Regions from separate parts of the Duganella sp. GW821-FHT01E12 genome, predicted to be linked through region 1. Evidence: predicted binding sites of a transcription regulator. Region 1 holds the regulator's gene; each other region holds the start of a gene.
What was found. Region 1 encodes sigma-54, which starts transcription at its own class of promoters, with help from an activator protein. Its sites were predicted from a motif close to TGGCANGNAANCTGCTTT; they were not measured.

Region 1 (3,233 bases):
GCCGCCCTGCGCCACGCCCATGCCGCCGCCCATGACCACGCCGTCCATCAGCGCGATGTAGGGCTTGGGATAAAAATGGATCAGGTGGTTGAGCGCGTACTCCTCGGTGAAGAAATCCTCCACCAGCGCGCTGCCGCCCTGCGGCGTGGCGCGGCCGGCGTCGTAGAAGAAGCGGATGTCGCCGCCGGCGCAGAAGGCCTTCTCGCTGCTGCTGCGGATGACGACGGCCGCGATGCCGCTGTCGTCGCGCCACGCCATCAGCGCCTGCGTGATATCGCGCACCATCGCCAGCGATAAAGAGTTCAAGGCCTTGGGCCGGTCCAGCGTGATGTAGCCGGTTCCGTTGCTGACGCTGGTGTGGACGTATTCGCTCATGAGGTCGCAGGATAGTGGTGAAAACCCTATTCTATGCGGGCGCAAAAAAGGGCGCCAGTGCGCCCTTAGTTTGATGGTGCCGAGGCCGTTGTTATAGGGCGGCGGCAGCGGGTTCGTAGCTATCCGGGAGATGCTTGATCGCATCGTGGCCGTGCTCTTGGACCTTGGCTTTGTACTTCATGACCTGCCGATCCAGCTTGTCGACCAAGGTGTCGATGGCGGCGTACAGGTCCTGGGACAGGCTTTCCACGTAGACGGTCTTGCCCGACATGCGCAGGTTGATTTCAGCCTTCTGGCGTTTCTCTTTCTCTTTAAGGTTATCTACAGTCAGGATGACAGCAATATCAATCACTTGATCAAAGTGGCGGGTGACGCGTTCCAGCTTGCTCTGCACGTATTCACGGATGGCCGAGGTCACTTCGAGATGATGTCCACTGATGGTGAGATTCATACACACTCCTAAAGATGATGTCGCTTCTTACGGTTAGTGCGGGGCCCATTGCTACCGGGCGCGCAGGAACCAAGGAACTACAAAGACTTGCGGAGACTGACTGGCGGGATCTTCAACGCTTCGCGATATTTGGCAACAGTTCGTCGCGCAATCACCATGCCTTGTTCTCCCAGCATGTCCGCAATCTTACTGTCGGATAAAGGATTTTTCGGGTCTTCTGCTCCTGTCAATTGCACAATGAGTGCGCGTATCGCCGTCGAACTTGCTTCCCCCCCCGCTTCGGTGGCGACATGGCTACCAAAGAAATATTTCAACTCAAACATGCCATGCGGGGTCAGCATATATTTTTGAGTTGTTACGCGAGAAATAGTGCTCTCGTGTAGACCCAGTGTATCAGCAATTTCGCGAAGCACAAGGGGGCGCATGGCAACCGCGCCATGGGAGAAAAAGTTCTTTTGTCGTTCTACTATCGCTTGTGCGACGCGCAAAATCGTGTCGAAACGCTGGCGCATATTCTTGATCAGCCACTTCGCTTCCTGCAGCTGCGCGCCCATCGCGCCCTCGCCTTTTCCCTGCTTGAGCAGGTTGGCGTACATGGCGTTCACGCGCAGGCGCGGCATGACGTCGTTGTTGAGGCTGACCTGCCAGCCGTTGCGCGCTTTTTTGACGATCACGTCCGGCACCACGTAGTCCGACACGTCCGACGCGAACGCCGAGCCCGGATGCGGATTACACTGGCGGATGACGGTTTGTGCTTCGCGCAAATCCTCGTCGTCGCACACCAACGCCTTCTTCAATTTGTTGAAGTCGCGCTGGGCGAACCAGGTCAAATGATTTTCCACGATGGCCAGCGCCATGCGCCGCGTCACCATCGGTATGCCCGGCAGGCGCTTGATCTGCAGCGCCAGGCATTCGGACGCGTTGCGCGCGCCCACGCCCATCGGGTCGAAGCTTTGCAGCAGCGACAAGGCGGTGCGCAGCTCGTCGAGGTCCACCTCCAGCTCCTCCGGCAGGCGGGCGTGGATCTCGTCCAGCGATTCCTCCAGGTAGCCGTTCTCGTCCAGCGCGTCGATGATCAGCTCGACCAGCGCGCGGTCGCGCATCTCCAGCACCGTCACGCGCATCTGCTCCATCAGGTGCTCGCGCAGCGTGCAGTGGCTGGCCTCCAGTTGCGGGCGCGAATCCTCGTCGTCGGGCGCCTTGCTGCGGCCGGCGTCGCTCCAGTCGACGTCGGCGTCGCTGCTGGTGCTTTCGGTGTCGGCGGCCGGGCCGTCGTAGTTGTCGGCGTCGGCGGCAGGGGCTTCCTGGGCGTTGGGCGGGCCTTCGGGCGGCGCGTCGCCGACCGGGGCTTGTTGGCTGATGGCGCCGTCCGACAGCAGCCGCAGCGAGCGGTCCAGCGGGTCGTCGAGGCGCTCCAGCAGCGGATTATCGGTCAGCAGCTGTTCCAGTTCCTGATGCAGCTCCAGCGTCGACAGTTGCAGCAGCCGGATCGACTGCTGCAGCTGAGGCGTCAGCGCGAGGTGCTGCGACGTGCGCAGTTGCAAAGACTGTTTCATGGGTTTTACATACGGAAGTGTTCACCCAGATACACGCGACGCACCGATTCGTTGGCGATGATGTCGTCTGGCCGGCCTGAAGCCAATACCGTGCCCTGGTTGATGATATATGCGCGGTCGCAGATGCCCAGCGTCTCGCGCACATTGTGATCGGTAATGAGGACGCCGATGCCGCGTTCCTTGAGGAAGCGCACGATGCGCTGGATCTCAATCACGGCGATCGGGTCGACCCCGGCGAATGGTTCGTCGAGCAGCACGAAGCGCGGGTTGGTCGCCAGTGCGCGCGCGATCTCCACGCGGCGGCGCTCGCCGCCCGAGAGCGACAGCGCCTGGTTCTCGCGCAGCTTTTCGATCTGCAAATCGGCCAGCAGGGTATTGAGCCGTTCATCAATGGCAGCCTTGGATAAAGGCTTGCCGTCCACTTTCTGGATTTCGAGGACGGCGCGGATATTTTCTTCCACCGTCAGCTTGCGGAACACCGACGCTTCCTGCGGCAGGTAGGACAAGCCGAGCGAGGCGCGGCGGTGGATGGGCAGCGAGGAGATGTCGGTGCCGCTGATGTCGATGCTGCCGGCGTCCGACGGCACCAGGCCGACGATCATGTAGAACGAGGTGGTCTTGCCGGCGCCGTTGGGGCCGAGCAGGCCCACCACTTCGCCGCATTCGACCTGCAGCGAGACGTCATGCACGACCTGGCGCTTGCCGTAGGTCTTTTGCAGGCCGCGTACGATCAGGGTGCTACCGCAGGATGGTTCCATGCTCACTTCTCCGTGGCCGGCGGCGTGGACGCGGCCGGCGTGCTTGCAGGCGCGGTGGCCGGCGCGGCCGGGCGGATGGTCGGCTGGATCACC
Region 2 (3,233 bases), 120 kb from region 1:
GTACTGCGGGAAGATCTTCTGCCCCGCCGCCAGCGCGAACGCCACGCGCTCCTTGGGCGACAGCGCGCTGGTCTCGATGGCGGCCGTCTGGTACTGGTAGTACCCAAGCAGCACGCCCTTCTTCTTCTGCCAGCCGTAGGACGGCATCGAGATGGTGTTGATGCCTTTGAGGTCGGTGAGGATATGGCCGCCGTACAGGTGCTCGTCCTCCTCCCAGAAGCGGCGCTTCATCTGCAGGCCGATCTTGCCGACCGGCGCGTAGGCGACCGTGGCGACGGCCTTCTTGAACTTGTCCGAGAAGTCGGTGTCGATCTGGCGCAGCACCGACAGCGGCATCGCCACCAGGCAGTAGTCGGCGCCGATGCTGGCGCTTTTTCCGGTACCGGTGTCCTTGTAGGTGACGGTGACGCCCTTGTCGTTCTGGCGGATAGTCTGCACCTCGGCGCGGTAGCGGATGTTCTTGCCGACGCGCTTTTCAAACGCCTTGGCGATGGCGTCCATGCCGCCGACCGGCTGGAACATGGTGTTCTGCATCGGGAAGTCCTGCACCGCGCTGTAGACGTTGCCCAGCTTGGAGGCCAGCAAATCCTTGAAGCCCAGCGGATCGGACGGCGTGCCCGGTCCCGGCGACAGGCCGGCGCCGGGGTTGACGGTGAAGCCACGGCCGCTGCGGCCCTTGTATTGCAGGTCGGCGCCGGCCAGCTGGCCTTCGTGCGCCAGGTAGTCCAGCAGCAGGCGCTGGTCGTCGGCGGTCAGCTCCTGGTCCAGCTGCTTGTTCTTGACCGACTTGGCCAGCAGCTCGGAGACGTGGCCGCGCATGTCGGCCTTGATCTCGGCCACGCGCATGCGCTTGTCGGCGTAGGGGCCGGCGTTCTCCGAGTAGACGAAGGCGTGGTCGTTATCGTTGACCATGACCTCCAGCGGCACCTCGAACAGCCGCGTGTAGTGCAGCGTGGACTGGTGGTGCAGCGGGATGCGCCATGGGCCGTGGTTGATGTAGTGGCCGTCGTCGAAATCGCAGGTCTGCTTTTCGCCTCCGAGTTCGGTCAGGCTGAAGCCCTTGCGCGCGGTCTGGCAACGGCCGCCGGCGAAGGCGCGCGCCTCCAGGATCTGGCAGTGGTAGCCCAGCTTTCCCAGCTCGTAGGCGGCGGTCATGCCGGCCAGGCCGGCGCCCAGTATCAGCACCTTCTTGCCCTTGCCGCTGCCGCTCAGCGCCGGCGGCGCGGACGCCGTCGAATCCATGCCCATGCCCCAGGCGTTCATGGTGTTGAGCAGCAGGCCGGTGCCGCCGACCGCTGCCGCGCGGTACAGGAAATCCCTTCGAGTAAATGAACTAAACGATTTAAACGATTTTACTGTTTTGCTATTCATCGACGCCCTTTCGTGACTTGCGATTCCATAGCCCCTGTCTAGCAATCGGCGTGCCACGGAGCGGGACAAAATAAACATGCTTCGCCGTTGAAGCGATCCTTATGGCATAAGGCTGAACGACATAAAACAATGTTCTTTCGCTGCCCCATGGCCGGCGCGCCAGAGGCATGAAAAGGCGGCGGCGGCGACAGACTTTATTTGCGCCGGCGGCGCGAAAAAGTCGGATGCGAAGGCGATGCGCCGCACCAGCGAGAGGCGCGCACCGGGATGGAGGGAAGTGGAATGCACGGCGCTGGACAGCGCCGTGGGTGTTTCAGTTGGCGAAGCTGACGACGGCGTGCGTAGTGCTACGTAGGGGCGCTGCTGGGATGGTGGGAACTGGGCGCGGCAGCATGGCGATTTCCGCCGCCGCCAGGTGGCGCTGCGCGCTGCCGCCGTCGGCCATGTGGCAGGCGTGGTATTGCATCGGCGCGTTGGGGTCCAACAAATAAATCATCTCCATGCCGGCCGGATCGTAGGCCACCCGCACATGCCATTGTCCGCGCGAGCGTGCGCGCTCGAACCAGCGCTCGGTGATGGCGCGCGCGCAGGTGTAGGCGATGCCGAACAGCTCGATGCCATCGGCGGTGACGGTGGCCTGCGCCACCGGCATCAGGCTGCAGCGCAGCAGCTGTTCGGGGTAGGTCTTCAGGCTGCCGCCGCGCTGGGCCACGCCCCACTCCCACAGCGCGCGCGGCGTGGCGCGGCCTGCGTGCGGCAGCGGCGCGCTGTTGTTGTGGTACAGGATGCAGTCGATGACGATGCGGGTGAACTGGTCCAGATCGAGCACGCCGTCGAGACGGCACGGCGTTCCGGCGGCGTCCGGGGCCAGCAGCTGGAAGCGCTTGGCCAGCACCGCGCGCCAGTCGTCCGGGCCGTCGTTGGCGGCGACGCAGCGCAGGTTGAAGTTGTTGAGCAGCGTGTCGCGCTGGGCGCCGCCGCTCAGGGCGGCGTGGGTGGAGAGCGTGTCCGGCAGATGGCGGCTGGGCCACTGGCCGGCATCGATGCGGCGGCCGAACTGCTGGCTGTAGCGCTGCTTGTCGGCGCCGCAGTGGGCCAGCGCCAGCATGGCGTGCTGCCAGCTGGCGGCGCCCATGCCGATGTAGACGCCGGCCACCATGCGGCTGAAGGCGTCGACCGCCACGTACACCAGCGGCCGGCCTATGGTCTGCTGGCGGTCGGCGCGCGAGACCAGCTGCACCTCGGCGCGCACCACGTCAAGGTGGAAGCAGGCGCCGGGGCGGCCGTCGATCTGCGGCTGCCGGTCGCCGTCGATGACGCCATGGCCGGCGGAGGAGCCGGGGCCCGCGCCGCCGTCAGCCCCGGGGCCGGCGATGACGCCCGCGACCAGACCGGCTCCCGCCGGCTGCGGCCCGCGCGCGGTGGCGGCGGCGCTGCGGCGCGCCACCTCCGGCGGGCGGTCGTCGTCGTGGTCGAGCCAGTAGTTGAACTGGCCGAAGGTCGGCAGCACGGCCGCCGGCGCGTCCGGCGCGGCCAGCACGCGGCCGCTGCCGGCGTCGATGCGGCGGCCGCCGAAGAAGTCGGCCAGCATCTGCTGGTAGGCGCCCAGCCGCGAGAACTTGGCGTGGCCCGCCGCGTAGTGCGCGATGGCGACGCGGAAGGTGCGGCGGATTTCCTCGTCGGCGTTCAGGCCCGGGCCGTCGCCGGCGCCGTTCTTGCGCGGGCGGCCGCGCTTGACGCCGGCCGAGGCCTGGCGCACCTTGCCGCGCCCGCCCGAGTTGCAGTAGTCGGGCAGCAGCGCGTTGGGCGTCTGCCCGCGCTGCCAGTAGCGGCGCAGGTAGCGGTAGATGGTCGGATGGGAG
Region 3 (3,233 bases), on a different contig from region 1:
GCCGTAGCCGACGCGTTTGCCCATCATGTAGGCGCCCACCAGGCCGGCGACTGCGGCGTTGATGTGCACCACGGTGCCGCCGGCAAAGTCCAGCGCGCCTTTTTGCCACAGGAAGCCGGCCTTGGCGGTTTCGGTCGCCAGCGTTGCCGCGTCCTTGATCGCGTCAGGACCGGTCCAGAACCAGACCATGTGGGCGATCGGCAGGTAGGCGAAGGTGAACCACAGCACGACAAAAGCGAGCACGGCGGTGAACTTGGCGCGTTCGGCGAAGGAACCGACGATCAGGCCGCAGGTGATGGCGGCGAAGGTCGCCTGGAACACCACGTACACAAACTCGGGAATGACGACGCCTTTGCTGAAAGTGGCGGCGGTCGAGAACGTGGCCTTGGCCGGATCCCAGATGCCGTTCAGGAAGGCGCGGTCGAATTTGCCGATGACGGCATTGCCCTCGGTGAAGGCCAGCGAGTAGCCGTACACGCACCACAGCACGATGATCAGCGCGAAGATGGTGAACACTTGCAACAGGATGGACAGCATGTTCTTGGAACGGACCAGGCCGCCGTAGAACAGCGCCAGGCCGGGAATCGACATCATGATGACCAGCAAGGTCGACACCATCATCCAGGCGGTGTCGCCTTTGTTCGGTACCGGTGCCGGCGCTGCGGCAGGCGCCGCGGGGGCGGCCGCGGCGGCAGGGGCGGCGGCGGGTGCCGCTTCAGGCGCAGCCGGAGCAGCCGCTGCCGGAGCGGAGGCAGCCGGCGCGGAGGCGACCGGCGCCGAAGCTGCCGGCTTGGCGTCCTCGGCATGCACCGGCGCGGCCAGCGCGAACAGAACTGCAACCCCAGCCAGCAACGTTGTTATAGTTTTTTTCATCAATCTTCCCCTTAAAGAGCTTCGTTGCCGGTTTCGCCGGTACGAATACGTATGACTTGTTCCAGGTTGTACACGAAAATCTTGCCGTCGCCGATTTTGCCGGTGCGGGCAGCGCCTTCGATCGCTTCGATCGCCTGTTCGACGATGGCGTCGTCCACCGCCGCCTCGATCTTGGTCTTGGGCAGGAAGTCCACCACATATTCCGCACCGCGGTACAGCTCGGTGTGGCCTTTCTGGCGACCGAAGCCTTTGACCTCGGTCACGGTGATGCCTTGCACGTTGATCGCCGAGAGGGCCTCGCGGACCTCATCGAGCTTGAACGGCTTGATAATGGCGGTAATCAGTTTCATACGGGCCTCGCTTAGAAGGTTTTGGAAATGGTCAGGACTGCTCCGGTTTTGGCCAGGTTCTTCCCGTCCGGCGATGGGTAGGCTTTCGTGTCGGCATAGACCGCCGCCAAGGCCACCGTCACGACGCCGAAATCTTTGGTCACGCCCAGCTTGTAGTCGGTATAGCTGAAGGCGCCTTTATGTTTCACGTTCTGGTGGCCCGCGTGCACGTTCAGCACATAGCCGTCGGTCAGCTCGAAGTTGCCGGAGGCGTCGACGTAGCCGCTGTTCTTGCTGTCGTCGAAGCCGAACAGGTTGGTCGTCGATTGCGAGTATTTCAGCGTGACCGGGCCGTAGCCGATCTGGCCGTACAATTCGAAGGTGTTGGCGTTCGGGTGCAGGCCGTTGGACGGATAGTAGTAATACAGGCCGCCGACGTCGTAGCTGACGTCCTTGACGATCTCGCCGCGTTTGCCGGCATACAGATCCCATTCGACATTGCCGTCGCCGCCCGCATCCTTGGTCCATTTGATGGTGGACAGCCAGGTACCGGCATAGAGGCCGGTCGGATTATGGGTGTAATCCGCGCCGCCCTGCAGTGCAGGCTTCAGGCGGCTCTGCGATATGCCGCGGTAGCGGTAGTCGCTGACAACGGCAGCGTTGAAGCTGACTTCGTTGTCGGGTTTCGCTTCCGGCGCGGGTGTCGCGTCTTCGGCGCGCGCCAGACCGGCGCTCATGGAGGCGAATGCTAATGTCAACGCTGCGATCAGGGTAAAGTTCTTGCTCAAGCTTTTCATAGTTGTTTTCCTTGTGTAGTTGAACTTGTTTAGCAGTTGCGGTTTAAAATCCTGTGTGAAGCGAAGCGATAAGAGCGTTCATGACTTCTTTAGCAGAATGCGTGCCAGCTAATCTTGTCGAGGTGATAGCTGCCGAACGACATCGGCAACGGGACCGCATTTGAAAGAATGTGAGAATGGGATGGGTGCGGCGGTGATTTTTCCGAATTTCGCACCACAATAAGGCTGGAGCGCACTGCAATGGTGCAGTGCTTGGCCGGTTAGATCAAGGAATATTATGGATATGAATACTTTTTTCAATGACTTGCAAAACAAGATCAATCAGGCCATCGAAAACTCCCCAGCAAAGGACATCGAGAAGAACGTCAAGTCGATGATGACCCAGGGATTCGCCAAGCTGGACCTGGTGACCCGCGAGGAGTTCGACGTGCAGGCGCAGGTGCTGGCCAAGACCCGCGCCAAGCTCGAAGCGCTGGAAGCGCGCCTGGCGGAACTGGAAGCCAAAGCCGGCCAATAAAGCCGGTCTGCGCTGCGCCCGTTTGGGCTAGCGCAAAACACGGCGGCGGGCCTGGGCTACGCTGGCGGCTGGTATCCCACTGGTCGTCCGCTAACCCATGAGCCTAGCCGTACTCAAAAGCCGCGCCCTGGCGGGCATGGAGGCGCAGGAGGTCAGCGTCGAAGTGCATCTGGCCAACGGCTTGCCGGCCTTCACCATCGTCGGACTCGCCGACACCGAGGTCAAGGAAGCCAAAGACCGCGTCCGCGCCGCCATCCAGAATGGCGGATTCGAATTTCCCGCACAACGCATCACCGTCAATCTGGCGCCGGCCGATTTGCCGAAGGAATCCGGCCGTTTCGATCTGCCGATCGCGCTGGGCATCCTGGCCGCCTCCAAACAAATTCCCTCCAACCGCCTGCATCAGTACGAGTTCGCCGGCGAGCTGTCCCTGTCCGGCGAGCTGCGGCCGATACGCGGCGCGCTGGCGATGTCGCTGGCCACGCGCCGCGACGGCGGCACCCTGGCCTTCATCCTGCCGCTGGCCAACGCCGACGAGGCGGCGCTGGTCGGCAACGCCGCCATCTACCCGGCGCAATCGCTGCTCCAGGTGTGCAGCCACTTCGCGGCCAGGTCGGTCGAAACGATGCTGTCGCGCCACGATACGGCGCAGCTGGTGACGCAGCAGACGTATCCCGACTTCGCCGACGTCAAGGGGCAGGTGTTCGTCAAGCGGGC

Region 2: the regulator sigma-54 is predicted to act here: its motif matches at 1,410-1,427, upstream of AC07WS_RS04835 (flavin monoamine oxidase family protein).
Region 3: the regulator sigma-54 is predicted to act here: its motif matches at 2,089-2,106, upstream of AC07WS_RS25360 (TorF family putative porin).

Annotation. Positions count from the first base shown of each region.
Region 1 is NZ_JBWKWR010000001.1:999,860-1,003,092, reverse strand. Features, by position in the region: gene AC07WS_RS04325 (enoyl-CoA hydratase/isomerase family protein) at 1-375, opposite strand, end outside; gene hpf (ribosome hibernation-promoting factor, HPF/YfiA family) at 467-826, opposite strand; gene AC07WS_RS04315 (RNA polymerase factor sigma-54) at 904-2,382, opposite strand; gene lptB (LPS export ABC transporter ATP-binding protein) at 2,388-3,140, opposite strand; gene lptA (lipopolysaccharide transport periplasmic protein LptA) at 3,143-3,233, opposite strand, start outside.
Region 2 is NZ_JBWKWR010000001.1:1,122,355-1,125,587, reverse strand. Features, by position in the region: gene AC07WS_RS04835 (flavin monoamine oxidase family protein) at 1-1,371, opposite strand, end outside; gene AC07WS_RS04830 (TnsB C-terminal domain-containing protein) at 1,685-3,233, opposite strand, start outside.
Region 3 is NZ_JBWKWR010000012.1:21,693-24,925, reverse strand. Features, by position in the region: gene AC07WS_RS25370 (ammonium transporter) at 1-873, opposite strand, end outside; gene AC07WS_RS25365 (P-II family nitrogen regulator) at 885-1,223, opposite strand; gene AC07WS_RS25360 (TorF family putative porin) at 1,235-1,999, opposite strand; gene AC07WS_RS25355 (accessory factor UbiK family protein) at 2,277-2,516, shown strand; partial or broken gene AC07WS_RS25350 (YifB family Mg chelatase-like AAA ATPase) at 2,614-3,233, shown strand, end outside.